One region of the Streptomyces sp. AK02-01A genome, then DNA from elsewhere that is predicted to be linked to it. Evidence: riboswitches for the same ligand, from Rfam matches in the RefSeq annotation. Region 1 holds a riboswitch; each other region holds the start of a gene.

Evidence for each region. Region 1 has a riboswitch for cyclic di-AMP ahead of PV679_RS12255 (transglycosylase family protein). Riboswitches for the same ligand answer to the same signal wherever they lie in the genome.
Region 2: it holds a riboswitch for cyclic di-AMP, as region 1 does, so the genes downstream of both, PV679_RS15110 (M23 family metallopeptidase) here and PV679_RS12255 (transglycosylase family protein) in region 1, are expected to answer to the same signal.
Region 3: it holds a riboswitch for cyclic di-AMP, as region 1 does, so the genes downstream of both, PV679_RS31470 (LysM peptidoglycan-binding domain-containing M23 family metallopeptidase) here and PV679_RS12255 (transglycosylase family protein) in region 1, are expected to answer to the same signal.

Annotation. Positions count from the first base shown of each region.
Region 1 is NZ_JARBAE010000009.1:126,829-136,609, reverse strand. It holds gene eno (phosphopyruvate hydratase) at 116-1,399, opposite strand; gene PV679_RS12255 (transglycosylase family protein) at 1,722-2,450, opposite strand; cyclic di-AMP (ydaO/yuaA leader) riboswitch at 2,454-2,626, opposite strand; gene PV679_RS12250 (transglycosylase family protein) at 3,102-4,052, opposite strand; gene PV679_RS12245 (cytochrome P450) at 4,212-5,453, opposite strand; gene PV679_RS12240 (nucleoside triphosphate pyrophosphohydrolase) at 5,493-6,485, opposite strand; gene PV679_RS12235 (SurA N-terminal domain-containing protein) at 6,535-7,191, opposite strand; gene PV679_RS12230 (acyltransferase) at 7,629-8,783, shown strand; gene PV679_RS12225 (GtrA family protein) at 8,825-9,238, opposite strand; gene PV679_RS12220 (serine/threonine-protein kinase) at 9,432-9,781, opposite strand, start outside.
Region 2 is NZ_JARBAE010000013.1:49,968-59,748, reverse strand. It holds gene PV679_RS15125 (DNA topoisomerase IV subunit A) at 1-576, opposite strand, end outside; gene PV679_RS15120 (pitrilysin family protein) at 773-2,125, shown strand; gene PV679_RS15115 (pitrilysin family protein) at 2,143-3,525, shown strand; cyclic di-AMP (ydaO/yuaA leader) riboswitch at 3,715-3,884, shown strand; gene PV679_RS15110 (M23 family metallopeptidase) at 3,898-4,659, shown strand; gene PV679_RS15105 (GntR family transcriptional regulator) at 4,953-5,642, shown strand; gene PV679_RS15100 (HPr family phosphocarrier protein) at 5,849-6,130, opposite strand; gene PV679_RS15095 (GNAT family N-acetyltransferase) at 6,306-9,191, shown strand; gene PV679_RS15090 (DUF5998 family protein) at 9,267-9,781, shown strand, end outside.
Region 3 is NZ_JARBAE010000051.1:35,493-45,273, forward strand. It holds gene PV679_RS31440 (STM4015 family protein) at 1-349, shown strand, start outside; gene PV679_RS31445 (STM4014 family protein) at 354-1,541, shown strand; gene PV679_RS31450 (STM4013/SEN3800 family hydrolase) at 1,543-2,355, shown strand; gene PV679_RS31455 (STM4012 family radical SAM protein) at 2,352-3,737, shown strand; gene PV679_RS31460 (STM4011 family radical SAM protein) at 3,745-4,590, shown strand; gene PV679_RS31465 (SGNH/GDSL hydrolase family protein) at 4,604-5,428, opposite strand; gene PV679_RS31470 (LysM peptidoglycan-binding domain-containing M23 family metallopeptidase) at 5,628-6,572, opposite strand; cyclic di-AMP (ydaO/yuaA leader) riboswitch at 6,575-6,735, opposite strand; gene PV679_RS31475 (tyrosine-protein phosphatase) at 7,176-7,973, shown strand; gene PV679_RS31480 (DUF6126 family protein) at 8,004-8,195, opposite strand; gene PV679_RS31485 (XRE family transcriptional regulator) at 8,218-8,853, opposite strand; gene PV679_RS31490 (aspartate aminotransferase family protein) at 8,949-9,781, opposite strand, start outside.

The DNA.
Region 1 (9,781 bases):
GGCCGGGGACGCTTCGCTACGCTCCGCCTGTGCGCCCTGTCCGGTCTCCCGGACACCGGCGCGGACGACGGGCCGGCCGGCCCTCGTCCTCGTACTGCGTGCTGACGGTCCGTGCTTACGCGGAACGGAAGCGCGGGAAGGCACTGCGGCCGGCGTACACCGCCGCGTCGTCGAGAATCTCCTCGATACGCAGAAGCTGGTTGTACTTGGCGACGCGCTCGGAGCGGGCCGGGGCGCCGGTCTTGATCTGACCGCAGTTGGTGGCGACGGCGAGGTCGGCGATGGTGACGTCCTCGGTCTCACCGGAGCGGTGGGACATCATGCACTTGAAGCCGCTGCGCTGGGCCAGCTCGACGGCGTCCAGGGTCTCGGTCAGCGAGCCGATCTGGTTGACCTTGACGAGCAGCGCGTTGGCGGCGCCCTCCTCGATACCGCGCGCCAGACGCTCCGGGTTGGTGACGAACAGGTCGTCACCGACGATCTGCACCTTGGCGCCGAGCTTGTCCGTGAGGACCTTCCAGCCGGCCCAGTCGTCCTCGAACAGCGGGTCCTCGATGGAGACCAGCGGGTACGAGGCGACGAGGTCCTCGTAGTACTCGGTCATCTCGGCGGCCGAACGGGACTTGCCCTCGAACTCGTACGAGCCGTCCTTGTAGAACTCGGAGGCGGCGACGTCGAGCGCGAGCGCGATGTCCTTGCCGGGTGCGTAACCGGCGGCCTTGATGGCTTCGAGGATCAGGTCCAGCGCGGCGCGGTTGGAGTCGAGGTTCGGCGCGAAGCCGCCCTCGTCGCCGAGGCCGGTGGAGAGCCCCTTCTCCTTCAGGACCTTCTTGAGCGTGTGGTAGACCTCGGCGCCCCAGCGCAGCGCCTCCGAGAAGGACTCCGCGCCGATCGGGGCGATCATGAATTCCTGGATGTCCACGTTGGAGTCGGCGTGCGAGCCGCCGTTCAGGATGTTCATCATCGGAACGGGCAGCAGATGCGCGTTCGGGCCGCCGAGGTAGCGGAAGAGCGGGAGGTCCGAGGCCTCGGAGGCGGCGTGCGCGACGGCGAGGGAGACGCCGAGGATGGCGTTCGCGCCGAGCGACGACTTGTCCGGGGTGGCGTCCAGGTCGAACATCGCCTGGTCGATCAGGCGCTGCTCGGTGGCGTCGTACCCGACCAGCTCCGGGCCGATCTGCTCGATGACGGCGAGGACGGCCTTCTCGACACCCTTGCCCTGGTAGCGGTTCTGGTCACCGTCGCGGAGCTCAAGGGCCTCGAACGCACCGGTGGACGCACCGGAGGGGACAGCAGCACGACCGGTGCTGCCGTCGTCGAGGCCGACCTCGACCTCGACCGTGGGGTTGCCTCGGGAGTCGAGGATTTCCCGGGCTACGACGACGTCGATGGACGGCACGAGCATCTCCTTCTGGGATGTGACGCTTGAAGTGCAGGGTCTTCTTGGCCTTGCGACATGAGCCTAACCGGCCCGGGGTCGTCGACTGGCCGGTGCCCGCCCGCTGGGACGAAATGCGGCACGAATCCCGGTCGGACCGGGCGGAACGGATGCCGGGATTCCGTATGGAGGGGCCGGTGACAGCGGAAACCCCGGCCCGGCGCGTACGGGGGAAGCGCGCCGGACCGGGGTGACCCGCGCGGCCGCGGGGACGGCCGCCGCGTGGCCGGCGGGGGCAGCCGGCCAGAGGCCGGCCTGGAGGGGTCGCCGGCCGGGGAAGGGGTCAGCTCAGATGGAGCTGCTGACCCGGGAAGATCAGATCGGCGTCGTGGACGATGTCCTTGTTCAGGTCGAACAGCTTCTGCCAGCCGCCCTCGACGTCATGGGCTTCGGCGATCTTCGAGAGCGTGTCGCCGGAGGTGACCTTGTACTCGCCGTCGCCCTTCTCGACCGCGGCGGGACGGGCCTCACCGCGCGAGGCGGGCTGTGCCTCGCTCCGGGCCGGCCGCTCCGGCCGCGACTGCTGAGGCCGCGACTCGGGCGCCGGCTGCTCGGGCGCCGACTGCTGAGGCTGCTCGGGCGCCGACTGCTCGGGCGTCTGCTCGGGCGTGGCGGAGTCGGCGGAGCCACCGTCATAGGCGGCGTTGGACAGGTTCACGCCGCAGGTCGGCCACGCGCCCTTGCCCTGGCCCGCGAGGACCTTCTCGGCGACGGCTATCTGCTGGGACTTGCTCGCCTGGTCGGCCCGGGGCGCGTAGGCGGTGCCGCCGTATCCGGCCCAGGTGGAGGTGGTGAACTGGAGGCCACCGTAGAAACCGTTGCCGGTGTTGATCGACCAGTTGCCGCCGGACTCGCACTGGGCGACCTGGTCCCACTCGGTGGCGGTCGCGGCGGAGGCGGACGTGGCGCCGATCAGCGGGGCCGCGACGGCGGCACCGGTGATTCCGGCGAGGGTGGCGTAGCGGGCGGTCTTGGACGGGCGGCGGTGCTTGCCCTTGCTGGAACGCGGCATGGAACATCTCCTCACCGACGCCTACGAGGTCAGCTGTCGGGTTCGGGCCAAGTGAGTTGCCCGGCCGCGTGCTCGCGCACACGACTTCACCCCTAGCCGGTCGTCGGTCGTCTCTCGACGGCCGGGCCCGGCGCCTTCCTTGGGTCCCCCGCTCCTGCCTTCGGCGCTTGACGCGACGACTACTCCCTTCGACCGACGGCAGGATTCGGCGTGACGGTCGACGGGGCCCGCGGTGCGAGCGGTTCAGACCGTAATCACAGGTCTCCCGGTTGTTCAATGGAGCACAACCAGGGTGAAATCGCCCTTATCTCTCCTTAACGCGAACACGTTTCCGCAGGTGAGAGACGAATCAGGCGCATCAGGAGCCCAAAGGAACCCAGTTGCGGCGAAGAGACCCATCTCTCACTTGCGCAGAAGCGGACATACAGGGGCCAATTCCCGCCAGGGCGTGTCCCGAAAGTGGCGCCGTCCGCCCGGAGGGCGGGGCCCGCGGCGTCTGGTGCGTGCGACCGAAAGGCGGAGGATCGGCGTCGTCGACGGACTGGACGCACCCCGACGACTCCGCCGAATCCGACGACTCCAACGACTCCGACAACGCGGCGAGCGCCCGTGCCAGGCGTCGCGGGCCAGGCGGGACCTTCGCAACAGGCCCTAGTTCACGCTGAGATCAAGGCTCTGGCCAGGAAGGATGAGGTCGGGATCGGAGCCGACGGTCTCCTTGTTCGCCTCGTACAGCGCCGACCATCCGCCGGGCACCTTCCGCTCGTCGGCGATCTCCCAGAGGCAGTCACCGGTCTGGACGGTGTATTCACCGGACGCGCCGTTCACCACACCCGTCTCGTCCGTGATGCCGTCCGCATCACGTGTCGATCCGTCACCGCGTGAGGCATGACGGCCGGATTCGCGGTCTTCATCCGAATTGCCCGGCGTGGCATCGTTCGAGGCGACGCCGCCGCGGTGCTTGCCCTTGACCGGAGCCGCACCGTCCGCGCCGGAGCCGTCCTCGGCGGAGCCCTTCTCGCCGGAACCGGTCGCGGACTTCGACGTGCCGGGCGTGGTGGCGGAGGAGGCCGGCGCGTCCGCCTCGTCCGTCCGCTGCCCGGCGCCCGTGGAGGTCGTGGCGTCCGCCGCGGCCGAGTCGTCGTCGGTGCGACCGGCGTCCCGCTTCTCCTTCGGCGTCCCGGTCACACCGGCGGCGACGCCCGGGTCGACCTCGGGCGCGGCACCGTCGTTCGTCAGCCCCGAGATGGACGCGCAGCTCGACCACGCGTCCGGGCCCTGTGCGGCGAGCACCTTCTCGGCTATCGCGATCTGCTGGGAGCGGCTGGCGAGGTCGGCGCGGGACGCGTACTTCCCGCCGCCGAAGGCGTCCCAGGTCTCCTGGGACATCTGGAGTCCGCCGTAGTAGCCATTGCCGAGGTCCGCGCTCCACATGCCGCCGCTCTCGCATTCGGCGACGTGGTCCCAGGTGGACGCCTCCGCCGCGCCGGCGCCGGTGGCACCGAGCAGCGGAATGGCGATGGCCGATCCGGTCACCCCCGCCGCGACGATCAGAGCGGGTGCCTGGCGAGGTCGACGGTGTCGGCCGTTCCCGGAGCGCATGCGATTGCCTTCCGTGTGACTGTCAAAACGACGACGGCGTGTGGCTGCCGAGTCGTCGGTGAACGTAGCGGTACTCGAACGCTTGTCACAAGTCGATGCAGCGGAGATCACGTGAAAGTCACATTCCTGATGATCCGTCAGTTGACCTCTGATCATCCGTCAGTCGGACAATGGCGTGAACTGCACCGGAAGTGTGCGCAATCCACGCATGATGAGCCCGCCACGCCAGCGCAAATCGGAAGGATCTTCCGCAAGCCGTACATCCGGAAGGCGGGTCAGAAGTGTGGCGAGCGCGGTCTGTCCCTCCAGCCGGGCGAGCGGCGCACCGAGGCAGTAATGGATGCCGTGCCCGTATCCGAGGTGCTGATTGTCACGCCGTGCGAGATCGAGCGTGTCCGGATCGGTGAACCGCGCCGGATCGCGATTGGCGGCGGCGAGTACGACCAGCACGGGATCGCCCGCCGCGACGGACTGCCCGCCCAGCGTCAGCGGTTCGGTGGCGAATCGCCAGGTCGCCAGCTCCACGGGGCCGTCGTAACGCAGCAGTTCCTCGACAGCCGTCGCCAGCGCCTCCGTCTCTCCGGCGTCCAGCGAGCCGCGCAGCCGGGCACGCTGCTCCGGGTCGCGCAGCAGCGCGTACATTCCGTTGCCGATCAGATTGACCGTGGTCTCGAACCCGGCGAAGAGCAGAATGAAGGCCATCGCCGCGGCCTCGTTCTCGGTCAGATGCTCGCCGTGGTCGCTGGAGCGGATCAGTCCGGAGATCAGATCGTCGCCGGGGTTCTCCCTCTTACGGTGGATGAGTTCGGCGAGATAGCCGCGCATCTTCTTCACCGAGCGCGCGACCCCGCCGCGCGGTCCGCCGCCGTGGCGGATCATCATGCCCGCCCAGTCCCGGAAGTCGTCCTGGTCCTCACGCGGCACGCCGAGCAGATCGCAGATCGCGTAGATGGGCAGCGGGAAGGCGAAGTCATGGATCAGATCCGCCTGGCCCTTCCCGGCGAAGTCCGCGATGAGACGGTCCGTCAGCTCCTGTACGCGCGGAGCGAACTCGGCGACCCGGCGAGGTGTGAACGCCTTGGACACCAGGCGCCGCAGCCGGGTGTGGTCGGGCGGATCGATATTGAGCAGATGCGTCATCAGCTCCGCGCCGCGCTCGCCCGGGATGCCCGTCTTCGCCTTGGCGTGCGCCGTTCCCGCGTGATGCGTGGGGTTCTTGGAGAGCCGTGTGTCGGCGAGCGCCTGCCTGGCGTCCCCGTACCGCGTCACGAGCCATGCCTCGACGCCACTGGGCAGCGCGGTGCGGTGCACCGGCGCGTGCTCACGCAGCCAGGCGTACGCGGGATACGGATCGGCGGCGAACTCCCAGGTGAAGAGCTCGGGCGCGGGCGATGAAGACATCCATCGACAGTAACGCCGTCGCGGGCCCGCGAAGACCGCCTAGCTCTTCCGCTCCTCGGCGGCAAGGATCGCGTCCCGGTAGGTACGGGCGGCCGCCCGCAGCGCGGTCTCCGGGTCGACGCCGGCCTCCTCCGCCCGTACCGCCAGCGCGAGCAGTTCGTATCCGACGCCCTGGCCCCGCGGCAGCGGTACGTCCAGCCCGGCGGCCCGGACGCGGCCACCGAGCTTTGCGGCCAGAGCGAGACCGGGCTGGCCCAGCGGCACTCCGTCGGTGACCGAGTCGCGCTGCTTCTCGACCGCCTTGGTACGGAGCCAGTGCGCCTTGACCTCTTCCGGCGTCTCCGCCTTCTCATCGCCGAAGACATGAGGATGGCGGTGGATCAGCTTCTCCACGATCGTGGCGGCCACATCGTCGATGGAGAACGGCTCGATCGTCTCGTCCAGGCCGTCCTGCGCGATACGGGCGTGGAAGACGACCTGGAGGAGCACGTCGCCCAGTTCCTCGCGCAGTTCGTCGCCGTCGCCGTCCTCGATCGCCTCGACGAGCTCGTACGCCTCCTCGATGGCGTACTTGACGAGGCCCTTGTGCGTCTGGGTCGAGGACCACGGGCACTCGGCCCTGATGCGGTCCATGACCTGGACAAGATCGAGGAGCCGGGCGCCCGGCAGGTCGTACGAGCCCGGCAGCAGCTCCAGGTCCGGCATCCGGTACCGGCCGGAGCCGGCCAGCCGGGCCAGGCCGTCGGTGAGCGCCGCGTCGGTCCCGTCGCCCTCGCCGGAGGGGACGACCACGATCGTGCGGGCGCCCGCGCAGTCGTCGACCAGTTCCCGCGCGGTCGGCGCGGCCAACTCGACGGTGATGCCGGCCTCGCGCAGATACGGAAGCTGCGGATGGCCGGCATCGGCGCACAGGACCCGGTCGGCGGCGCGCAGCGTCTGCCAGGCCGGCCAGGACAGCAGACCGGGCGCGACCCGGTGGCTGGCGGTCAGCAGGACGATACGGCCGGGAGCGGCGGGAGCTTCGTCTGTCACGACTCGAACCTACCTCCGGCCCCGGGCCGCGAGTCGGGCACCGTCCCTGTCAGGCGTCCGTGGGCTCCTGCTCCGGCGCCTGGCGGGTGACCTGGGTGATCCAGGGCGTCTTGGCCTCGCCGAGCTGGACCTTCTTGTAGTCCCAGCTTCCGTAGCGCGGATTGACGTCGATGCCGAGGTCCTCGGACGTCTTCGTCAGCGCGGCGAGGACCTTCTGCTGGCCCTGTGGTGAGGTGGTGTTGGCGCCGATCGCCTGGGCCAGTTTCGTCAGCAGGACCTCGCGGCGGATCGCCGCGTCGATCTGGCCCGAGGAGAGCGCACCCTGCTGGAGCAGCATCGAGGCGAACTGCTTCTCGCCGCCCGACTGCGCCGCGGCCTGCTGCCGGGTGCTCTGGATCTCCTTGCGGCTGATCCTGACTCCGGCGTCGTCGGCGGCCCGCTGCAGAATCCGGTCGAAGATCATGCTGTTCAGCTTGGCCTGGCTGAGCTGTCCGGTGTTCTTGATGAGCTGCGCGGCTTCCGGTGAGGCGTCCTGCGCGTCCCGGACGTCCCGCACCTCGGCCTGGAGCGTGGACACCTCGATCCGCTGTCCTCCGACGACCGCGGCCGCTCCCGGGTGGGCGTCACTTCCGCAGGCGGTGAGGAGAGGAGCCGCGGCGAGAAGCGCGACGGAGACGGAGAGCGCGGTGCGACGGCGGCGGTGCAAAGGGGGCCTCCCGGTGATTGTGCGGCGATGCACAAGGCCTTGCAGTGATCGATGTTAGGCAGTCGGCGTGGCCTGGGCCACTGGTTCGACCAACGATTCACCGGGAGATTGAGGTGCGCGGTGCGACACGGCCGCCACACGGAGTCACCGGACGGAGCCATGGCCATGGCCCTACCTACAGTTCATCTATCTGTCACCCGTACGGAGTACTTGTTCATCCGGTCGATATCGCACCGTTCATCGGATGCCGCCTAGCGTCTTCCTGCCGGCGGCTGCCGCCGTGCCACTCCCCACAGACCCCAGGAGTGCCGCCCGGGCGACGGGCCGAACTGCCCGCGACAGGTGCCGGGCCCTCACACCGCACCGCCGCATCCGGCCCGGCCCGGGCGTACTCACGCGCATCACGCGCGCTGACGCCTACGGACGGAACGAACGGAATGACTCAAGCGACCCTGGCTCGGCTACCGGAACCGGTGCCCGGACCGGAGAGCCCGTCGGTGCCCGAGGCGAAACCAGCGCCGAAGCACGACCGTATGCGCGCCCTCGACGGCCTGCGCATCCTGGCGGCGCTCAGCGTCTGCGTCTACCACTACGCGGGACGGGGCGGCCAGATCAGTGATGTCTGGAGCCAGTCGCCGAGGGAACTGTTCCCCGATCTGTCGGCAGCCGCCGCCTACGGCTGTCTGGGCGTGCAGGTCTTCTTCGTCATCAGTGGCTTCGTCATCTGCATGAGTAGCTGGGGACGTTCACTCGGAGACTTCTTCCGTTCGCGCGTCTCCCGGCTCTACCCGGCGTACTGGGCGGCCATCGTCCTGATCACCGCCGCGTGTGTCGTGCTCCCGTCGGTCAGCGAACCGCTGCGCGTCAATGAGGTACTGGTCAACCTGACCATGCTTCAGCAGCCGATGGGCGTGCACCGGGTGCTCGGCGTGTGCTGGACCCTGTGGGTCGAGGCGCGCTTCTATCTGCTCTTCGCGCTCTTCGTGGTGTGGAAGGGCGTCACCTACCGCCGGGTCGTGATCTTCTGCTGTCTGTGGACCGTCGCGACCGTGCTGGCGGTCGTCGCCGACACGCCGCTGCTGGACGAGATCGTGATGTCGCAGTACGCGCCGTTCTTCATCGGCGGCCTCGCGCTCTATCTCATCCACCGGTACGGCAGTGATCTGCTGCTCTGGGGGATCGTCGGCACGAGCTGGCTGCTGGGCCAGCGCTTCGCGACCGTCTCACTGTGGAGCCCCGACGCGCACAACGTCTTCTACGAGCGTTCGCCGTACGTGATCCTGCTGATAGTCACTTTCGCCTTCGCGTCGGTGGCCGCCGTGGCGCTGGGCTGGCTGCGCTGGGCGAACTGGCGCTGGCTGACGTTCGCCGGCGTGCTCACCTATCCGTTCTACCTGGTCCATGAGCACCTCGGCTGGTTCGCGATCAGCATCCTGCACAAGCACTTCGGCCTGGATCCGAGACTGACGCTGATCGCCACGATCGCCTCCATGCTGGTGCTCGCGTGGCTGCTGCACCGGCTGGTGGAGAAGCCCTTCGGCCCTCGCCTCAAGCGGGCGATGAAGCTCCAGTCCGAGCGGCTGCGAGCGTAGATTCGGCACTTTTTCTGGGGCTCACTCGCCCGCACCGGCGGTCATCGGGCCGGCGCGCCCTCCGGGTCGCGCCGGCTCCGGTCGTTGTCGGGCCGGAGCAGGATCGTCCGGGAGACCACGAAGGTGATCGGGACGGCCGCCGCCGCCGCGAACAGCGGCGCGTAGCGGCTGCCGAAGTGCAGGACGTCCACCAGCAGATAGACACCGCTCGTGGTGATCACGAAGTTCGCGGCGTTGGTGAGCGGGAAGAACAGGAACTTCCGCCAGGTCGGCCGGGTCCGGTAGGTGAATCTGCTGTGCAGGAAGAACGAGCCGGTCATGCTCAGCAGAAAAGCCAGGACATGCGACACGACGTACGGCAGCCGGTTCAGCAGCAGCAGATAACAGGCGTAATACGTGCCGGTGTTGACCACGCCGACAAAGGCGAATCTGACCATCTGGACCCGGACCGTCATCTGCGTACGAGCCCTCCCTGACTCAGCGGGCCCTGTCCCTGGAGCGCGGTAATGGCCACCAGGAGTGTGGCACAACCGGACGCTTCCGCCCGGCGTGCCCCGTGCGGCGCACGCCGACTTCATCCGCCGGACACCCCGGACACGGTCCTCGGCCGGGCGCCGCGGGCGGGTGCCGAGAAGCTCGGCACCGGTCTCAGAGGCCGCGGAACTGCTGCTGGTGGTCGAGCGCGCGGCGGAGCTCGGTGGGTAGCGGATGGTACGGGCCGTAGGCCCGCTCGGCGTCCCACAGCAGGCTCTGCAACTGCTGCCGGGCCGCCGTGTGGTCGCCCACCGCGAGCAGCAGATGGCCGATCCGGTGCCGGATGTCGAAGGCGCGGCCGGGGTCGGTGCCGGGCCCGAGGCCGTGCTCGTAGTACGGCAGGACGGCGCGGTACTCGGCCAGCGCGGCGGCCGCCTCGCCGAGCTGCTCCAGGCACTGCGCGGCGTCGTAGCGGAACTGGAGCGCCTGGGAGTCGGCCGGTCCGGCCTCCGCGGCCCGGTGGT
Region 2 (9,781 bases), on a different contig from region 1:
GTTCGTCGCCATCCCGACGGCGATTCCGGAGGCGCCGTTGACCAGCAGATTCGGATACGCGGCCGGAAGCGTGACCGGTTCTCGCTCCTGGCCGTCGTAATTCGGCTCGAAATCGACGGTGTCCTCGTCGATCGATTCCGTCATCAGTGACGTGGCGTCGGCCATCCGGCACTCTGTGTAGCGCATGGCGGCCGGCGGGTCGTCATTGCCGAGCGAGCCGAAGTTGCCGTGGCCGTCGACGAGCGGCAGCCGCATCGAGAACGGCTGCGCCATCCTGACGAGCGCGTCGTAGATCGACGAGTCTCCGTGCGGGTGAAGCTTTCCCATCACCTCGCCGACGACGCGCGCGCACTTCACATAGCCACGGTCGGGGCGCAGGCCCATCTCGTTCATCTGGTAAACGATGCGGCGGTGCACCGGTTTCATGCCGTCCCGGGCGTCCGGCAGGGCCCGGGAGTAGATCACCGAGTACGCGTACTCGAGGAAGGAGCCCTGCATTTCATCGACCACGTCGATGTCGAGGATCTTCTCCTCGAAGTCCTCCGGCGGCGGGGTCTTCGTGCTGCGGCGGGCCATCGCTGCTGCGGCTCCTTCACAGGTTCTGTACGGCAACTTCTTGAACTGACGCGGACCATTGTGGACCGCGCCTCTGACAACGCCGACCTCGACCCGTCGTTGAACGTACCGGGCACGGGAACTTCGCCAGGTGGCAGCACGCTTGCATACAGTGGCAGGACTTCTCCATATCGCGATCGAAGGGACGTACATGCCCATGGGTCACACGGCCACAGCGCAGGCCGGTTCCGGCGGCCTGACAGCGACTGAGCACCGGCTGGCCAACGGCCTGCGCGTGGTGCTCTCCGAGGACCACCTGACCCCGGTCGCCGCGGTCTGCCTCTGGTACGACGTCGGCTCACGCCACGAGGTCAAGGGTCGTACAGGACTCGCTCACCTCTTCGAGCACCTGATGTTCCAGGGCTCGGCGCAGGTGAAGGGAAACGGGCACTTCGAGCTGGTGCAGGGAGCCGGTGGTTCGCTGAACGGCACCACCAGCTTCGAGCGCACCAACTATTTCGAGACCATGCCCACCCACCAGCTTGAGCTGGCGCTCTGGCTGGAAGCCGACCGGATGGGCTCACTGCTCGCCGCGCTCGACGACGAGTCCATGGAGAACCAGCGGGACGTCGTCAAGAACGAGCGCCGCCAACGGTACGACAATGTGCCCTACGGTACGGCCTTCGAGCGGCTGACCGCGCTCGCCTACCCCGAGGGTCATCCGTATCACCACACTCCGATCGGCTCGATGGCCGACCTGGACGCCGCGACCCTGGAGGACGCCCGCGCGTTCTTCCGGACGAACTACGCGCCGAACAACGCGGTGCTCTCCGTCGTCGGCGACATCGACCCGGAGCAGACGCTCGCCTGGGTCGAGAAGTACTTCGGCTCGATCCCGGCTCACGACGGCAAGAAGCCGCCGCGCGACGGCGCCCTTCCCGAGGTCATCGGCGAGGAGCTGCGCGAGGAGATCCACGAGGAGGTCCCGGCGCGCGCGCTGATGGCCGCCTACCGGCTGCCGCACGACGGCACCCGCGAGTGCGACGCCGCCGATCTGGCGCTCGCCGTCCTCGGCGGCGGCGAGTCCTCCCGGCTGCACAACCGGCTGGTGCGCCGGGACCGGACCGCCGTCGCCGCGGGCTTCGGCCTGCTGCGCCTGGCCGGCGCGCCCTCGCTCGGCTGGCTGGACGTGAAGGCGTCCGGCGGCGTGGAGATCCCGCGGATCGAGGCCGCCGTCGACGAGGAGCTGGCCCGTCTCGCCGACGAGGGACCGACCGCGGAGGAGATGGAGCGGGCGCAGGCCCAGCTTGAGCGCGAATGGCTGGACAGGCTCGGCACGGTCGCGGGCCGCGCGGACGAACTGTGCAGGTTCGCCGTGCTGTTCGGCGACCCGCAGCTCGCACTGACCGCCGTGAACCGGGTGCTGGACATCACCGCCGACGAGGTGCGGACGGTCGCCGCGGCGCGGCTGCGCCCGGACAACAGGGCGGTGCTGGTGTACGAGCCGCTGACCGCCGCCGACGACGCCGCCGATGACGAGAACGACGAGCACGAGGGGGCGGACCAGTGAGCGACGCTGCCGTGACCATGGACTTCCATCCGCAGCCGGCCCCTGGCGAGGCCAGGCCCTGGGCCTTCCCGGCTCCCGAGCGCGGCACGCTCGACAACGGCCTGACGGTACTGCGCTGCCACCGCCCCGGCCAGCAGGTGGTGGCGGTCGAGATCAATCTGGACGCTCCGCTGGACGCCGAGCCCGAGGGGCTCGACGGCATCGCCACGATCATGGCGCGGGCGTTCTCCGAGGGCACCGACAAGCACAGCGCCGAGGAGTTCGCCGCCGAGCTGGAGCGCTGCGGCGCCACGCTCGACGCGCACGCCGACCATCCGGGCGTACGGCTCTCCCTGGAGGTCCCCGTCTCCCGGCTGCCCAAGGCGCTCAGCCTGCTGGCCGAGGCGCTGCGCGCGCCCGCCTTCGCCGACAGCGAGGTCGAGCGGCTCGTCCGCAACCGCCTGGACGAGATCCCGCACGAGACCGCCAACCCGGGCCGCCGGGCCGCCAAGCAGCTCTCCAAGGAGCTGTTCCCGGCCGCCTCGCGCATGTCCCGGCCGCGCCAGGGCACCGAGGAGACCGTGGCGGGCATCGACGCCGCGGGCGTACGGGCCTTCTACGAGGCGTATGTACGTCCCGCCACGGCCACCGCGGTGGTCGTCGGTGACCTCACCGGCGTCGATCTCGACGAGGTGCTCGCCGACACGCTCGGCTCCTGGACCGGTGACACCGCCGCTCCCCGTCCCGTGCCGCCCGTGACCGCCGACGACACGGGCCGTGTGGTCATCGTGGACCGCCCCGGCGCCGTACAGACCCAGCTCCTGATCGGCCGGATCGGCGCCGACCGGCACGACCGGGTCTGGCCGGCCCAGGTGCTGGGTACGTACTGCCTGGGCGGCACCCTCACCTCCCGGCTCGACCGGGTGCTGCGCGAGGAGAAGGGCTACACCTACGGCGTGCGGGCCTTCGGGCAGGTGCTGCGCTCCTCGGCGCCCTCCGAGCCGGGCGGGCCGACGGGCGCCGCGATGCTCGCCATCAGCGGCTCCGTGGACACCGCGTCCACGGGTCCGGCGCTGGAGGACCTCTGGCAGGTGCTGCGCACCCTCGCGGCCGAAGGTCTCACCGACGCCGAGCGCGATGTGGCCGTCCAGAATCTGGTCGGGGTCGCACCGCTCAAGTACGAGACGGCGGCCACCGTCGCCGGCACGCTGGCCGACCAGGTCGAGCAGCATCTCCCGGACGACTTCCAGGCGCAGCTCTACGCGCGGCTCGCGGAGACCGGCACCGTCGAGGCGACCGCCGCCGTGGTCAGCGCCTTCCCGGTGGACCGGCTCGTCACCGTGCTCGTCGGTGACGCCGCTCAGATCAAGGAGCCGGTCGCGGCTCTGGGAATCGGTGAGGTGACGGTGGTCACCGGCTGATCCGGCCAGTGAGAGGGACCCCGGCGAACCAGTTCGCCGGGGTTTGTCTTTATGTCCTCTTTGTTGGAGAGACGGCCTGTCTGCCCTGTGGTGTGCGCTACAAATGGGCCGCTCTGTTTGGTATTTGAAAGATGACCCGCTTAGCGTCGGTCCGGCTGTTCGCCAGTTGCCCGCCGCGACCGCGGCGCCGGACAGCCATCGCCGAGTCCCCGTCAGGCGCGAGCCTGGGGAGCCGGGGACCCACACGCAGTCCCCGGGGTGAATCGGACGCCTTCGCACCAACCCGTGCGGAGGGGTCCGTAGGAGACCTTCCTGCTCCGAACCCGTCAGCTAACCCGGTAGGCGAGAAGGAAGGAAAGGACCAGCCTCTTCATGGCGTTCACCCGTGCCACCGGGAAGCATCGTGCCCGCAACCGCAGGATCCGCAGGGGCGTGAGCATCGCCGGTGTCGCGACGCTCACCGCCGGCGGCGCCATCGGTACCCTCGCTTCTCCGGCGCTCGCCGCCGACACGGACGCTCCGTCAGCCCGGCTGACCGGCCTGGCCCAGGCCATCGCCATCGACCACTCCCTGGCCGGCGCGATCGACGACCAGGCCGAGGCCCAGCGCGCCGCCGCCGAGCGGGCCGCGGCGATGGCCAGGGCGGAGCGCATGGCCGAGGCCCGCGCCAAGGAGGTCCGTGCCGCCGAGGAGCGCGCCGCCCGCGCGGCCGAGCGCAAGCGGCTGAACGCCTTCCGGCTTCCCGTCGCCGGTTCGTATGTCACCACCGGGTACCGGTCCGGTGGCTCTCTCTGGTCCTCCGGAAGCCACTCGGGTGTCGACTTCCGCGCCGCGTCCGGCACGCCGGTCGTCGCCGTGGGCGCGGGCACCGTCGTCGAGGCCGGCTGGGCCGGCTCGTACGGCTACAACGTCGTCCTCCGGATGAACGACGGCACATATACGCAGTACGGCCATCTCTCGTCGATCGGCGTCTCGGCCGGTCGGAGTGTCACCGCGGGCCTGCGGATCGGGCTCTCCGGTGCGACCGGCAACGCGACAGGTCCGCACCTCCACTTCGAGGCCCGGACCGGCCCGGACTACGGCTCCGACATCGATCCCGTCGCCTATCTGCGCACGCACGGTGTGAACGTCTGACTGACAGGACCGACAGGACCGACAGGACTGACAGGACCGACAGGACCGACAGGACCGACAGGATGGGCAGCTTCCGGCTGTTCCGGCTGTTCCGGTTCATTCCGGCCGTTTTGAGTTGTCCGACCGTTTCCGAAGGCCCCGGTTCCGTGCCGGGGCCTTCCGCGTCCGCCGTACTGGCCAAAAGATATCCATCGATTCCGGGCACCCATCGGAATTTCTCGTTGATTGCAATAGAGTCACGGAACAGGAGTCAATCGGCAGCGTTTCGCGCGGATTAAAACGGAGGTTCGGACATGCGCATTCCCGCGCACTCGGTATGCACAGCGATCCGTGACGACATCATCTCCGGTGTATTCGAGCGCGGCGCCAGACTGACCGAGGAGCAGCTCGCGCGGCGCTACGGCGTCTCCCGCGTCCCGGTGCGCGAGGCCCTGCGCACCCTGGAATCCGAGGGTTTCGTGACCACGCGCCGCCATGTCGGCGCGTGCGTGGCCGAGCCCACGGAGCAGGAGGCGGCTGACCTTCTGGAAGTGCGGCTCCTGCTGGAGCCGCTGGGAGCGGCGCGCGCGGCCCAGCGCCGTACGGAAGCCCATCTCAAGGTGTTGCGCGGCCTGGTCAGGCTGGGCCAGGAGCGGGCCCGCCGCGGTCAGGGCGAGGATCTGCGCTCGCTCGGCGCCTGGTTCCACGAGACGCTCGCCCAGGCGTCCGGAAGCCCCGCGCTCACCGCGCTGCTCACCCAGCTCAGACACAAGATCGCCTGGATGTACATCGTCGAGCAGCCCGCTCATCCCGTGGAGTCCTGGGCGGAGCACGGCGCGATCGTGGACGCGGTGGCGCGCGGTGACGCGGAGCGCGCACGGACGCTGACGGCGCTGCACGCGGAGCGCACGGCGGTGGTGCACCGGCTGCGGCGGCCGGATCGCGGCCGGGAAAAGGTGAGGGCTTCGCAACATGCCGTAAACATCGCGAGTGCCCGCAATTAACAATCGCGCCGTATACAAAGAGAAGAAATACGTGGGCCGTATTCTTTGCTGCCCGTACAAAAACTACGGAGCCGCGGTGCGCTGAATTCCGCGCACCGCGGCTCCGTCATGAAAAAGTCCCGTACGGCCCTGTCTGTACGGGACATTTTCGTCCGACATTTTACCGTCGAGACGTTTACCGCCGAGACATCACCGGTCGGCCGACGTCAGACGGTCTCGGGAAGCTCGTCGAGACCTTCGGCGACCAGCTTCGCCAGCCGGTCCAGAGCGGCGTCGGCGCCGTCCGCCTCGGAAGCCAGCACGATCTCCTCGCCGCCCTGCGCGCCCAGGCCGAGCACCGCGAGCATGGAGGCCGCGTTGACGGGGTTGCCGTCGGCCTTCGCGATCGTCACGGGGACGCCGGTGGCCGTGGCGGCGCGGACGAAGATGGAGGCGGGGCGGGCGTGCAGGCCCTCGGTCCAGCCGACGTTGACGCGGCGCTCAGCCATGGTGTTGCCCTTCAAGTCTCATGATGTTGTCTAGACCAGTCTCTCATGTTCCGCGGAATACCTTCCGGTCGGCCCCGGACTCGGGACCGCCCCCGGGCGGGCCACACCAGAGTGCCCCAGAGTGGCCTGGCGCATCCACCGCCCGGGCCCGGGCGGGCACCGTAGGCTCTGGGACATGGAGACGCCGCCGGACCACGCGTACCCCGGACACTGGGAGGCGGACGTGGTGCTGCGCGACGGAGCCACCGCCCGGATCCGGCCCATCACCACCGAGGACGCCGAGCGGCTGGTCAGCTTCTACGAACAGGTCTCCGACGAGTCGAAGTACTACCGCTTCTTCGCTCCCTATCCACGGCTCTCCGACCGGGATGTACACCGCTTCACCCACCACGACTACGTGGACCGGGTGGGACTCGCGGTGACGGTGGGCGGCGAGTTTATCGCCACCGTGCGATACGACCGGATCGACGGTCTGGGGCGCCCCGCCTCGGCCCCGGCGGACGAGGCCGAGGTCGCCTTTCTCGTCCAGGACGCGCACCAGGGCCGCGGTGTCGCCTCCGCGCTGCTCGAACACATCGCGGCTGTCGCCCGCGAGCGGGGCATCCGGCGCTTCGCCGCCGAGGTGCTGCCGGCGAACAACAAGATGATCAAGGTGTTCCGGGACGCCGGATACACCCAGAGACGCAGCTTCGAGGACGGTTCCGTACACCTCAGCCTCGACCTCGAACCGACTGTCGAGTCCCTCGCCGTGCAGCGCGCCCGCGAGCAGCGTGCCGAGGCACGCTCCGTGCAGCGCCTCCTCACGCCGCGCTCGGTCGCCGTCGTCGGCACCGGCCGCGCGCCCGGCGGCGTCGGCCGCACCGTGCTGCGCAACCTGCTCGACGGAGGCTTCACCGGCCGCGTCTACGCGGTCAACCACGCCTTCGCACCGGACCTGGACGAGACCGACGGCGTGCCCGCACTCCGCTCCGTCGCGGAGACCGGCGAGCCCGTCGACCTCGCGGTACTGGCCGTGCCGGCCGAGCGCGTGCCGGAAGCGGTCGCGGACTGCGGTGCGCACGGCGTCCAGGGCCTGGTCGTCCTCTCCGCCGGCTACGCGGAGAGCGGCGCGGAAGGAAGGGAGCGCCAGCGCCAACTGGTGCGCCAGGCACGTTCGTACGGGATGCGCATCATCGGCCCCAACGCCTTCGGGATCATCAACACGGCCGAGGCGGTCCGGCTGAACGCGTCCCTCGCGCCGGAGCCGCCCGACCGGGGACGGATCGGTCTCTTCACCCAGTCCGGCGCGATCGGCATCGCTCTGCTCTCGGGGCTCTACCGGCGCGGCGCGGGCCTGTCCTCCTTCATCTCCGCCGGCAACCGCGCGGACGTCTCCGGCAATGACTTCCTGCAGTACTGCTACGAGGACCCGGACACCGACGTCGTCCTGCTCTATCTGGAATCGATCGGCAATCCACGGAAGTTCACCAGGCTCGCCCGGCGCACCGCGGCGGTGAAGCCGGTCGTGGTCGTCAAGGGAGCGCGCCACAGCGGCAGCGCACCGCCGGGACACGCGGTCCCGGTGACACGGATCCCGGACGCCACGGTCTCCGCGCTGATGAGCCAGGCCGGAGTGATACGCGTCGACACGGTCACGGAACTGGTCGACGCGGGCCTGCTGCTCGCCTCCCAGCCCCTCCCGTCCGGCCCTCGGGTGGCGATCCTCGGCAACTCCGAGTCCCTCGGCCTGCTCACCTACGACGCCTGCCTGACGGAAGGGCTCCAGCCGCTCCCGCCGCGCGATCTGACGACCGCCGCGACCCCGGCGGACTTCCGTGACGCACTGGTGACGGCCCTCGCCGACCCGGCGTGCGACGCGGTCGTGGTGACGGCGATTCCCGGCGTCGGTGAGACCGGCACGATGGACCCTTCCGACGGCGGAGCTCTGGGCAGGGCCCTGCGCGCGGCGGCGGCGGGCGGCCCGGCCAAGCCGGTGGCGGTGGTCCATGTCGAGATCGTCGGCCTGGCGGAGGCGCTGTCGGCGGTCACCGGCGGCGCGCCCGGCCCGGCGGTCCGCTCCACGGAACCGGACGGCCGGGCCGCCGACGCCACCGGTACGGCGCGGCCGCCGGCCGGCGCCGTGACCTCCGCGACCGCCGCCGCCGGACCGGAGCCCGCCGGGCCGGAGCCCGCCGGGCCGCGTCCCGGCACCGCGCGGATCCCCGCGTATCCCGCCGCCGAGCGGGCCGTCCGCGCGCTGTCCGAGGCCGTCACCTACGCCCAGTGGCGGCGACAGGCCGCCGAGCCGGGAAAGGTCCCCGAGTACGACGACATAGACGAGGGCGGCGCCGCCGCGTCGATCGGAAGACTCCTCGGCGGCTCGACCGACCCCGGCGGCGTGTCCCTCGCGCCTGCCGACGCCCGGCAACTCCTCGCCAGGTACGGCATCTCCGTGCGGCCGGCCCTGCCCGCGTCCGGTCCCGACGAAGCCGCCGACGCGGCCGCCCGGCTCGGCTATCCCGTCGCGCTCAAGACAACCGCGCCGCGACTGCGCCACCGCGCCGACCTCGGAGGCGTACGGCTGGATCTCGCCGACGAGGCACAACTGCGCCTCGCGTACCGCGAGCTGACCGAGACATTCGGAGGGCCCGCCGAGCTTCAGCCCGTCGTCCAGGCCATGGCGCCTCGCGGCGTCGACACCGTCGTCCGGGCCGCGATCGACGCCGCCGCCGGTGCCGTCCTCTCCTTCGGACTCGCGGGCGCCGCCTCCGAGCTGCTCGGCGACCTCGCCCACCGGCTGGTTCCGGCCACCGACCGCGACGCCGCCGAGCTGATCCGGTCCATCAGGACGGCCCCGCTGCTGTTCGGCTGGCGCGGCTCCGAACCCGTCGACACCGCCGCACTGGAGGAGCTGCTCCTGCGGGTGTCCCGGCTGGTCCACGCCCACCCGGAGATCGTCTCCGTCAGCCTGGAACCGGTGGTCGTCGCCACACACGGACTCTCCGTCCTCGGCGCCGGCGTCCGGCTCGCGCCGAGGCCCGCCCGCGACGACCTCGGTCCGCGCCGCCTCCCGAGCTACTGAGCGGCGGCGCGGGGCTGTGGTGAGCGCCTCGCGGAGCGTCTCCGGCAGCCATCCGGCCACCGTAGGATGGAGCCCATGGCGAAGACCGGTACGACGACCCAGGGGCTGCGCACGGCGATCGAGCGCAGCGGCTACTACCCGGCTCTCGTGGCCGAAGCGGTGGAGGCCGCTGTCGGTGGCGAGCAGATCGCGTCGTACCTGGTGCACCAGGAGACCACGTTCGACGCCAACGAGGTGCGCAGGCATGTCACCGTCCTCGTGCTGACGGTCCACCGTTTCATCGTCAGCCACACCGACGAGCAGGCCGCCGACTCCAGCTCCCCGACTCCGTACGCCACCACCTCAACCGAGTCGGTCAAGCTCGACCGGATCTCGTCCGTCGTGGTCAGCCGCGTCGTCGCCAACCCGGAGTCCTACACACCCGGCACCCTGCCCCGCGAAGTCGTCCTCACCATCGGCTGGGGCGCCGTCTCCCGGATCGATCTGGAGCCCGCCGCCTGCGGCGATCCGAACTGCGAGGCGGACCACGGCTACACCGGCAGCTCCACCGCCGACGACCTGAGCCTGCGGGTCAGCGAGGCCGGCGACGG
Region 3 (9,781 bases), on a different contig from region 1:
GTCCGGGTCCCGGCTGCCCAAGCTGCGGTATCTGGCGCTGCGCAACAGCGAGATACAGGACGAGATCGCGACCGCGCTGGCCGGCGCCCCGGTCGTCGCCGGTCTGGAGACCCTCGACCTCTCGATGGGCACCCTCGGCGACGAGGGCGCCGAGGCCCTGCTCGGCGGCCAGCCGCTCACCCACCTCAAGAAGCTGGATCTGCACCACAACTACCTCGGCGAAGCGATGCGGGAGCGGCTCGTCAGCACGCTCGGCGCGGCCGGCGTCGAGTTGGACCTCTCCGAGAGCGGTGACGTGGACCATGGGAGCGACGGCACGGAGCACCGCTACACCGCGGTGGCGGAGTGACGCGATGCCGCCGACCCTGAGCAGTCGAGTTCCCGCCACTGCGGCGGACGCGCGCGGCGCCGCCCCGGACCTCGTCGTGGTCGGGAATCCGGCCAACCGCCGCGTCGCCCTGTTCCAGGACGCCGTCCGCGCCGCCGGGCTGCCCGCGGCCCGGGTGGTGGCCTGGCGCGACGCGCTGCGCGGCCGGGCCGAGTTCAGGGCCGGGGAGACGGTACGGATCGACTCACCGGGCGAGGACGCCGAAGTGGACCGTCTGCTGCGCGGCACGGACGACTCCACCAGAGTCGAGGGCACCGCCCGCTGGTACGAGCGGTTCACCGCCACCGTCCAGGAGCTCAGGCGCGCGGCGGCGGCCGGCGGAGCGGATCTTCTCGACGATCCGGACGACCTGGCCGTGCTCTTCGACAAGCGGCTGTGCCATGGCGTCCTGCACCGGGCCGGAGTGCCCGTCCCGGTGTCACCGACGTCCGGCGCCGACGCACCGGCGGTGACCGGCTGGGACGATGTACGCGCGCTGATGGCCGGAGCCGGGCTGCGCCGCGCGTTCGTCAAGCTCGCCCACGGCTCGTCGGCTTCCGGGGTCCTCGCGGTCGAGACGGCGGGCCCCGGCCGGGTGCGCGCCATCACCTCCGTGGAGCGTGACCCGGCGGGCCGTCTCTTCAACTCGCTGCGAGTGCGCCGCTACACCGGCGAGCGTGAGGTGGCGGCGATCGTCGACACCCTCGCTCCCGACGGACTGCACATCGAACGCTGGCTGCCCAAGGCCGTGCAGCGGGGCCGCTCGGCCGATCTGCGAGTCGTGGTCGTCGCGGGCCGCGCCACGCACGCCGTCGTCAGGACCAGCCACTCGCCCATGACCAATCTCCATCTCGGCGGGGCCCGAGGAGATCTCGGTGAGGCCCGCGCCGCGATCGAGGCCGCCGGCGGAAGCTGGGCCGCCGCACTGGCCGTCGCCGAGCAGGCGGCGGACCGCTTCCCCGGCACCCACTGTGTGGGCGTCGATCTGCTGCCCGTCACCGGCTGGCGGGGATTCGCCGTCGGAGAGGTCAACGCGTTCGGCGACCTGCTGCCCGGTCTCACCGGACTGCCCGGCAGCGGCGCCGAGGGCCTCGACACCTACGCGGCCCAGCTCGCCGCCGTACCGCGTCGCGCGGGACATCCCCGAGGGAGGACCGATCGTGCGGTCACCTGATATGAACGACATCGTCGGCCGGGACGATCTGCTCCTTGTCACCCTCGACACCCTCCGCTTCGATGTCGCCGAGGAACTCGCCGCCGCGGGCCGGACGCCGCGGCTCAGCCGCCGTCTCCCGGACGGCCGCTGGGAGAAACGGCACGCGCCCGGCAGCTTCACCTACGCCTCGCACCAGGCGATCTTCGCCGGGTTCCTGCCCACGCCGGCCTCGCGCGGCCCGCATCCCCGGCTCTTCGCCGCGCGCTTCGAGGGCAGCGAGACCACGGCCGACCGGACCTTTGTCTTCGACACGCCCGATCTGGTCTCGGGCCTGGCGGACGCCGGTTATCGCACGGTGTGCCTCGGCGGCGTCGGCTTCTTCAACCAGCGGGCCGCGCTCGGCTCCGTCCTGCCCGGCATGTTCCAGGAAAGCCACTGGGAGGAGGAGTTCGGCGTGACCTCCCCGGCCTCCTTCGAGGCCCAGATCGACCGGGCGGAGCGGATCGTCGCGGAGCTCCCGCGTGAGCAGCGGCTTTTCCTCTTCGTCAATGTGTCCGCGCTGCACCAGCCCAACTGGTTCCATCTGCCCGGTGCCACCCGGGAGGCGGGCGACTCACGCGCCACACACGCCGCGGCCCTCGAATATGTCGACCGGCACATCGACCGGCTCTTCGCCGCCATGAGCAGCCGCCGCCGCTGCTTCGCGATCGTCTGTTCCGACCATGGCACGGCCTACGGCGACGACGGCTGGACGGGGCACCGTCTGGGCCACGAGGCCGTCTGGACCGTGCCGTACGCGCATTTCTTCCTGGAGCCCGGGGCCGCCAAATGACCGACACCACCAACACAACCAACACCGCCGGCGCGCACAGCGCCGACGCGCTCCGTCCGTACGAGAGCTATGTCTACGCCTATCCGCACAAGACGGCCTACCGCCCGCTCAAGGACCGGCCGGCGCTGCGCGATGCCTGGGCCGGCGAACCGACGGACGCCCTCTCCCTCTATCTGCACCTACCGTTCTGCGAGGTCCGCTGCGGCTTCTGCAATCTCTTCACCCGGATCGGCGCGCCCGACGAGCTGACATCGCGCTATCTCGATGCCCTCGACCGGCAGGCGACGGCCGTACGCGACGCGCTCGCCGGAACCGGCGACGGCGGCGCCGGTCCCGTGCGGTTCGCCGCCGCCGCGTTCGGCGGCGGCACGCCCACCTTCCTCGACGCCGGTGAGCTGGACCGGCTGTGCGACATCGCGGAGAAACGGATGGGCGCCGATCTGCGGGCTGTGCCGCTCTCCGTGGAGACATCGCCCGCCACGGCCACCGCCGACCGGCTGGCCGTCCTCGCCGACCGCGGCGCCACCCGCCTCAGCATCGGTGTGCAGAGCTTCGTCGACGCGGAGGCGAAGGCCGCCGTACGCCCGCAGCGCCGCGCCGACGTCGAGACGGCGCTCGGCCGGATACGTGACGCCCGGATCCCGGTCCTCAACATCGACCTCATCTATGGCATCGACGGCCAGACCGAGGAGAGCTGGCGCCACTCCCTGGACGCCGCGCTCGCCTGGAGCCCCGAGGAGCTGTATCTCTATCCTTTGTACATACGGCCACTGACCGGTCTCGGCCGGCTCGGAGCCGGAGGCGACGCCGCCTGGGACGCCCAGCGGCTGCGGCTGTACCGGCAGGGCCGCGACCATCTCCTCGACCGGGGCTACGAGCAGGTGTCCATGCGGATGTTCCGCCGTCCGGGCTCCGCGTCCGAGGGAGCCGACGACTACGCGTGCCAGACCGACGGCATGATCGGTCTCGGCTGCGGAGCCCGCTCGTACACCTCCCGCCTCCACTACTCCTTCGACTACGCCGTCGGCACCCACGAGATACGGCACATCATCGACCGGTACACGGCGACGGAGGACTTCTCCCGGGCGGAGGTGGGCCATCGGATCGACGAGGACGAGGCGCGGCGCCGCCATCTCCTCCAGTCGGTCCTCCAGGCGCGCGGCATGGAGGTGGCCGGCTATCGCGAGCGGTTCGGTGGCGGACCGGCCGAGGACTTCCCCGCCGAGCTGGACCTGTTCGCGGCGCTCGGCTGGCTCGACGAGAGCGCGGAGCCCGGCCTGCTGCGTCTCTCCTCCGAGGGGCTCGCCCACTCGGACGCCCTGGGCCCGGCGCTCTTCTCCCCCGCCGTACGGGCCGCGATGGCCGCGTACGAGCAGAAATGAGTCCATTGTGGACCTGACGATCCTCTACCGCGGTCCGCTCGCGTCCTGCGACTACGACTGTCCGTACTGCCCGTTCGCCAAGCGGCGGGACACCACTGACCAGCTACGTGCCGACCGGGCGGCGCTGGAGCGCTTCGCCGCGTGGGCGTCCGCGCAGTCCGGCGACCGGCTGTCGCTCCTGTTCACGCCGTGGGGCGAAGGGCTGGTCCGCTCCTGGTACCGCGGGACACTCGCCGAGCTGTCCCGGCTGCCGCACATCCGCCGGGTGGCCATCCAGACGAACCTCAGCGGTCGCACCGACTGGGTCGAGGACGCCGATCCCGGGACGCTGGCGCTGTGGTGCACGTACCACCCGGGACAGACACCGTACGACCGCTTCCTCGGAAAGTGCCACGACCTCGCGCGCCGGAGCGTCCGGTTCAGTGTGGGCGTCGTCGGTCTGCCCGGCCATCTTGAGCACGCGCTCCGGCTGCGCGCCGAGCTGCCGGCGGACGTCTATCTCTGGATCAACGCGGCCGAGGGCCACAGTTATACGGACGAGGAGGCCGCCCGGTGGACGGACCTCGATCCGCTGTTCCCGTACAGCCGCCATCCGCACCGCTCGGCCGGTCTGCCGTGCCGTACGGGCGAGTCGGTGATCTCGGTGGACGGCGACGGCACCGTGCGGCGCTGCCATTTCGTCCGTGCCGAGCTGGGCAATCTCTACGACGGGTCGTACCGGCGGGCCCTCGGTCCCCGGGCCTGCCCGCTGGCTCTGTGCGACTGCCATATCGGCTATGTGCACCTGGAGACGCTGCCGTTGTACGACGTGTTCGCCGGCGGAGTGCTGGAGCGGATCCCGGCGGCGATGTAGGGCCGCCTCGCCGTCAGTGCTTCAGCGGCAGCAGATCGGGCCGCTTGGCCGCCACATGGTCGCCGGAGGACTCGCCGCGCAGCCGGCGTCCGATCCAGGGCACCAGATATTCGCGCGCCCAGTGGATGTCGTCGCGCCGGACCTCGAACGTGCCGCGCGGCGGCTGCGGCGGCCATGCCTGGTCCGGATCGGCCGGCACATCGAGGCCCAGCACCTGCGCGGCGCGCAGCGCGACGCGGGTGTGTCCCTCGGGTGACAGATGCAGCCGGTCGCCGTCCCAGGCCCGTCGGTCCTGGACGGACTTGAGGGACCAGAGATCGAGTACGGGGCAGTCGTAGCGGTCGGCGATGGACCGCACATGGGCGGTGTACGTGGCGATCTTGCCGCGCAGATGGCGCAGGACAGGGACCCCGCGGGTGTCGAATCCGGTGGTCACCATGACCGTGCCGACGGCGCCCGTGAGGTCGGCCACGGCCCGCTCGAAGCGCTCGGCGACATCGTCCGGGTCGGTACCGGGACGGATGATGTCGTTGCCGCCGGCGCAGAAGGTCACCAGGTCCGGGGCGAGTTCCTTCGCCCGTGGGATCTGTTCGTCGACGATCTGGTCGAGGAGCCGGCCGCGTACCGCGAGATTGGCGTACCGGAAATCGCCGTGCACGGTATCCACTATTTCGCCGGAGACCGGCAGTTGGTCGGCCAGCAGGACCGCGAGCCGGTCGGCCCAGCCGACATACAGCCCGTCGGGTCCCAGATCTCCCACGCCCTCGGTGAAGCTGTCACCGATCGCTGCGTACGACGTGAATACGCCGCTTCTTCTGGATCTCGAATCGTCTGCCACAACCGGTCATCTTTCACTCGCAGATGTGACCTACGCGACCGTAAGAAGCCGTTGACGGCGGTGAGATATGCCATCGGTCAAGTTTCGTCCAAGCGGGAATAGGCGCAATGGCCTCCGCCCGGCACTTTCGGTGCCGGGCGGAGGTGTTGACCCACCGGTCCTTCGGACGGAATACCGGTTCGGTACGGGGCGTTCGGGATCAGACGGAGACGCCGTGCTCGCGGAGGAAGGCCAGCGGGTCGATGTCCGAGCCGTAGTCGGGGCCCGTACGGATCTCGAAGTGCAGGTGCGGTCCTGTGACATTGCCGGTGGCGCCGGAGAGTCCTATCTGCTGACCCTCGCTGACGCTGTCGCCCTCGGAGACGGAGATGGAGGACAGGTGGCCGTACTGGGAGTAGTGGCCGTCCTCGTGCTGGATGACGACCTGGTTGCCGTACGAGCCGCCCCAGCCGGCCGAGACGACGGTGCCCGCGCCGACCGCCTTCACGACGGTGCCCGAGGGAGCCAGGAAGTCCACACCGGTGTGGTAGCCGCTGGACCAGTTGCTGCCACTGGCCTGGTACGGCGTGCCGATGGCTATGCCGTCGACCGGCAGTGTGAAGCCGGAGCCGCTGTTGTCGTCCACCGGGTCGGCGGCGGGAGTCTCGGTCTTGACGGGAGCGGGATCCTCCGAGGGCTTGGCCGGAGCGTTGCCGCCGGGCTTCGAGTGATTGCCGCCGGGCTTCGAGTGGCTGCCGCCGGGCTTGGAGTGGTTGCCCTTCGACGTGGCGCCGATGGTGAGCTTCAGGCCCGGGTGGATGAGCGACGGGTCGGACCCGACGGCCTCACGGTTGTCGGCGTACAGCTTGTGCCAGCCGCCCCGGACGTGCTGTTCGGCGGCGATCTTGGAGAGGTAGTCACCGGCGACCACGGAGTAGATCTTCGGAGCCTTGGCGGCGGTCTTCTTGGCGGACGCCTGCTGAATGGTCTGCGCGGCAGCGGAGACGGCGTGCGGTTCGGTGGCGGGCGCGGCCTTCTCGGCGGCGTGCGCGCCGGTGGCGCCGATGAGCGGAAGAGCGATGGCGGCGCCGCCCGTACCGGCGGCGAGAAGGCCACGGCTGAACGGGCTGGTCCTGGTGCGGCGGTGCTTACCCTTCGCGGGCATGGTCAATTCCTCTCCGGCGCCTGCGAGGTGAGCTGTCGGGTTAGGGCTGGAGATGCCCTGCCGCGCGTACTGCGCGACTTCACCCCGAGCCGTCCGATAATCCGGAACGGCGTACTACCTGGGTCCCCCGCTCCTGCCACACGTGGATGGGTGAGTGCGAATTCCAAGCGGCGGCAGGATTCGGCGGTCCGCCTGGATTGAGGCTGAACGTAGGCGAGCCGGGAGGGCATTAACAAGCCGCTTATTCCCTACGGTGGCACACGCTCCGATATCACCCTGGATTTCCGGTCACCCTGCGTGGATTACGATCTTCGAATTCCGTGCGTCGCGGCAATTCCGATTCGCGCCGCCGCCACGGACCGTCACGGATATGATCCTGCTCACCAGCCGAAACCCATCTCCCCCTGGACCGGGGCACGTTATGCGAAACATACCAATCCGGACAGATGCACATTTGGGCGATTTGTATCTTCGTGCGATGTCCGAATAGTTCGCATTCGCTCCCGAGATGGCGAACTCGAATGTCCTGAGAACTGATGTCGTAGTGTCAGAAGACGAAATCGTCGGCGAGCGGCGCCGACGTCAGACACGGAGGAGCAGGCCGTGACGCAGCAGGTCCCGTCGACCGAGCCCGAGCTGACCGGAGTACGCAACTTCCGCGACGTGGGCGGACTGCCGACCACGGACGGCCGGCAGGTGCGGCACGGGCGGCTCTTCCGCAGCGGCCATCTCGCCAACGCCACCTCGGCCGACTCCGCCTTCCTCTCGTCGCTGGGACTGCACACCGTCTTCGACTTCCGCAATGCCGCCGACCTCAAGCTCGACGGTGCGGACGTGGAACTGGCAGGTGTACGCAATGTGAACATCCCGCTCACCGATCCGGCGGACGGCGCGGAGTTCTGGCTGATGGTTCGGGACGGCGATCTCGACCAGCTCCGCTCGCTCCTCGCGGACGGCAAGGCCGCGGCTCGGATGACCGACTCGTACCGCGCGATCATCACGGACCGCACCGCCGAGCACAGCCGGGTGCTGCACGCTCTGGCCGAGGACAGCGTCCCGGCCCTCATGCACTGCGCGGCGGGCAAGGACCGGGCCGGCCTCTCCATAGCGGTGTCGCTGCTGGCCGTCGGCGTCGAGCGCGAGGCGATAGAGGCGGACTACCTGAAGTCGAACGAACCGCGGCGGCGCTATCCGATCCGCCGCAGCGACAATTCGCCCGCCGCGATGTCCGCCGAGGTGATGGAGCTGCTCAGCCCGCTCTTCGACGCCAGGTCCGAATACCTCGCCGCGGCCTTCGAGACCATCGAGAAGACCTGGGGCAGCACCGATCGTTATCTGTCGGCGGGCCTCGGACTCACTCCCGAGACCCGCGAGCGGCTGCGCGCCCGCCTGCTTTCCTGAGGCGCGCCGCCGTCAGGCCGGCGCCGACCGCTACTGACCGCGCGCGCCCAGCTCGAAGAGCAGATAGAGGAAGCCCGCGAAGAGATGACCGGCCACCAGATAGGCGAAAAGCCGGATGACGAGCCCTCTGGGAAACTTCTTCTCCTGATTCATCGCGCGTGCCGGCAGGTCTTCCCGGCCGGCCGGCGTACCGGCGGGGTCCGGAACGGGATTCTCTGACATGGTGACAGACCTCTCTGACGGATCAGCCGCGATGCGCCCCGCCGCCGAGGCACAGCTCGGCGGCGGGGCTCTGCAGCAGGGTGTGGACGAAGAGCAGCTCGGTCCCGGCGGGTCCGGCCGCCGCGATCCGGTGCGGAGTGAGCGAGTCGAAGTGCGCGCTGTCTCCCGGGTCGAGCACATGCACGGCGTCTCCGAGACTCAGCCGCAGCCGCCCTTCGAGGACATAGAGCCACTCCTCTCCCGGGTGCACACGCACGAGATCGCCCTGGGCTCCGTACGGCACCTGGACCCGGAGCGGCTGCATGGCCCGGCCCGAGCCGCCCGCCTGGTGGTACGTCCAGCCGTCGGCCTCGACGGGCTCCGCCCGGCCGGCCCGGACAATGGGGTCGCGCTCCGGCGGCACTTCGCCGAGCAGCTCGGAGACGGTCGTACCGTAGATACGGGCGAGGGCCAGCAGCATGGGCAGCGAGGGCTGGCGGCGGCCCGTCTCCAGCCGGGAGAGATGAGCGGGAGAGAGCCCGGCCCGCCGGGCGGCGGACTCCAGGGTGAGCCGTTGGTCGCGGCGCAGCTCGCGCAGTCGCGGCGCGACATCGGGCAGCTCGTCGGAGAGCCGGCCGGGCGCTTCGTCGGCCGGCTCTCCGGCGGGAGGTGTACGCATGCCTCTATTGCGCCAGGATATTTCCTCTGGGGCAAATTTCTTACCTCAGAGGCAAACTCCACCGGCTCGGCGCCGACCCGGGAGCGCCGTACCGATCACCGGTTGGCGACGGCCTGCTTCACCAGTGTCCGCCCGAAGTCCCACATCAGTCCGCCGCCGCCATGGGCGTCGTCCATGACGGCCGTGAAGGCGTCGACAAAGCGCTCGACCTCTCGCTCTCCGATGGTCAGCGGCGGAATCAGCTTGATCACTTCGAGATGGTCGCCGGAGACCTGAGTGAGGATGCGGTGCTTCTGGAGCAGCGGTACGACCACCATCTGCGCGAAGAGCCCCTTGCGGGCGGCCTGGAGCATCGTCCACCGGCCACGCAGCTTGATCGAGTTCGGCCGGCCGAACTCGATGCCGATCATCAGGCCCCGGCCTCGCACCTCGTGCAGCAGTTCATAGCGGTCGACGAGCGCGGCCAGCCGTGACCTGAGCAGATCTCCGGTCGTCCGCGCATTGGCGACGATCTTCTCGTCCTCCATCACCGACAGTACGGCGAGGCCCGCGGCCATGGCCTGCGCGTTGGAGCCGAAGCTCGCCGAATGCACCAGCACCCGGTCCATCGACGAGTAGACCTTCTTGAAGATCCAGTCCTTGCCGAGGGTCGCGCCGACGGGGACATAGCCGCCGGAGAGCGCCTTCGCCACACAGACGAGATCCGGCTCCACTCCTTCCTCGTGCTGGTAGGCGTAGAAGTCGCCGGTCCGGCCGAGACCGGTCTGCACCTCGTCGGCGATGAGCAGCGCCTTGTGCCGGTGGAGCAGTTCCTGGGCCGCGAGCAGAAAGCCCGGCGGCGCCGCGTGCACCCCCTTGCCCTGGATCGGCTCGACGACGAACGCGGCCACATCGCCGCGTTTCAGCTCCCTCTCCAGCGCGTCCAGAT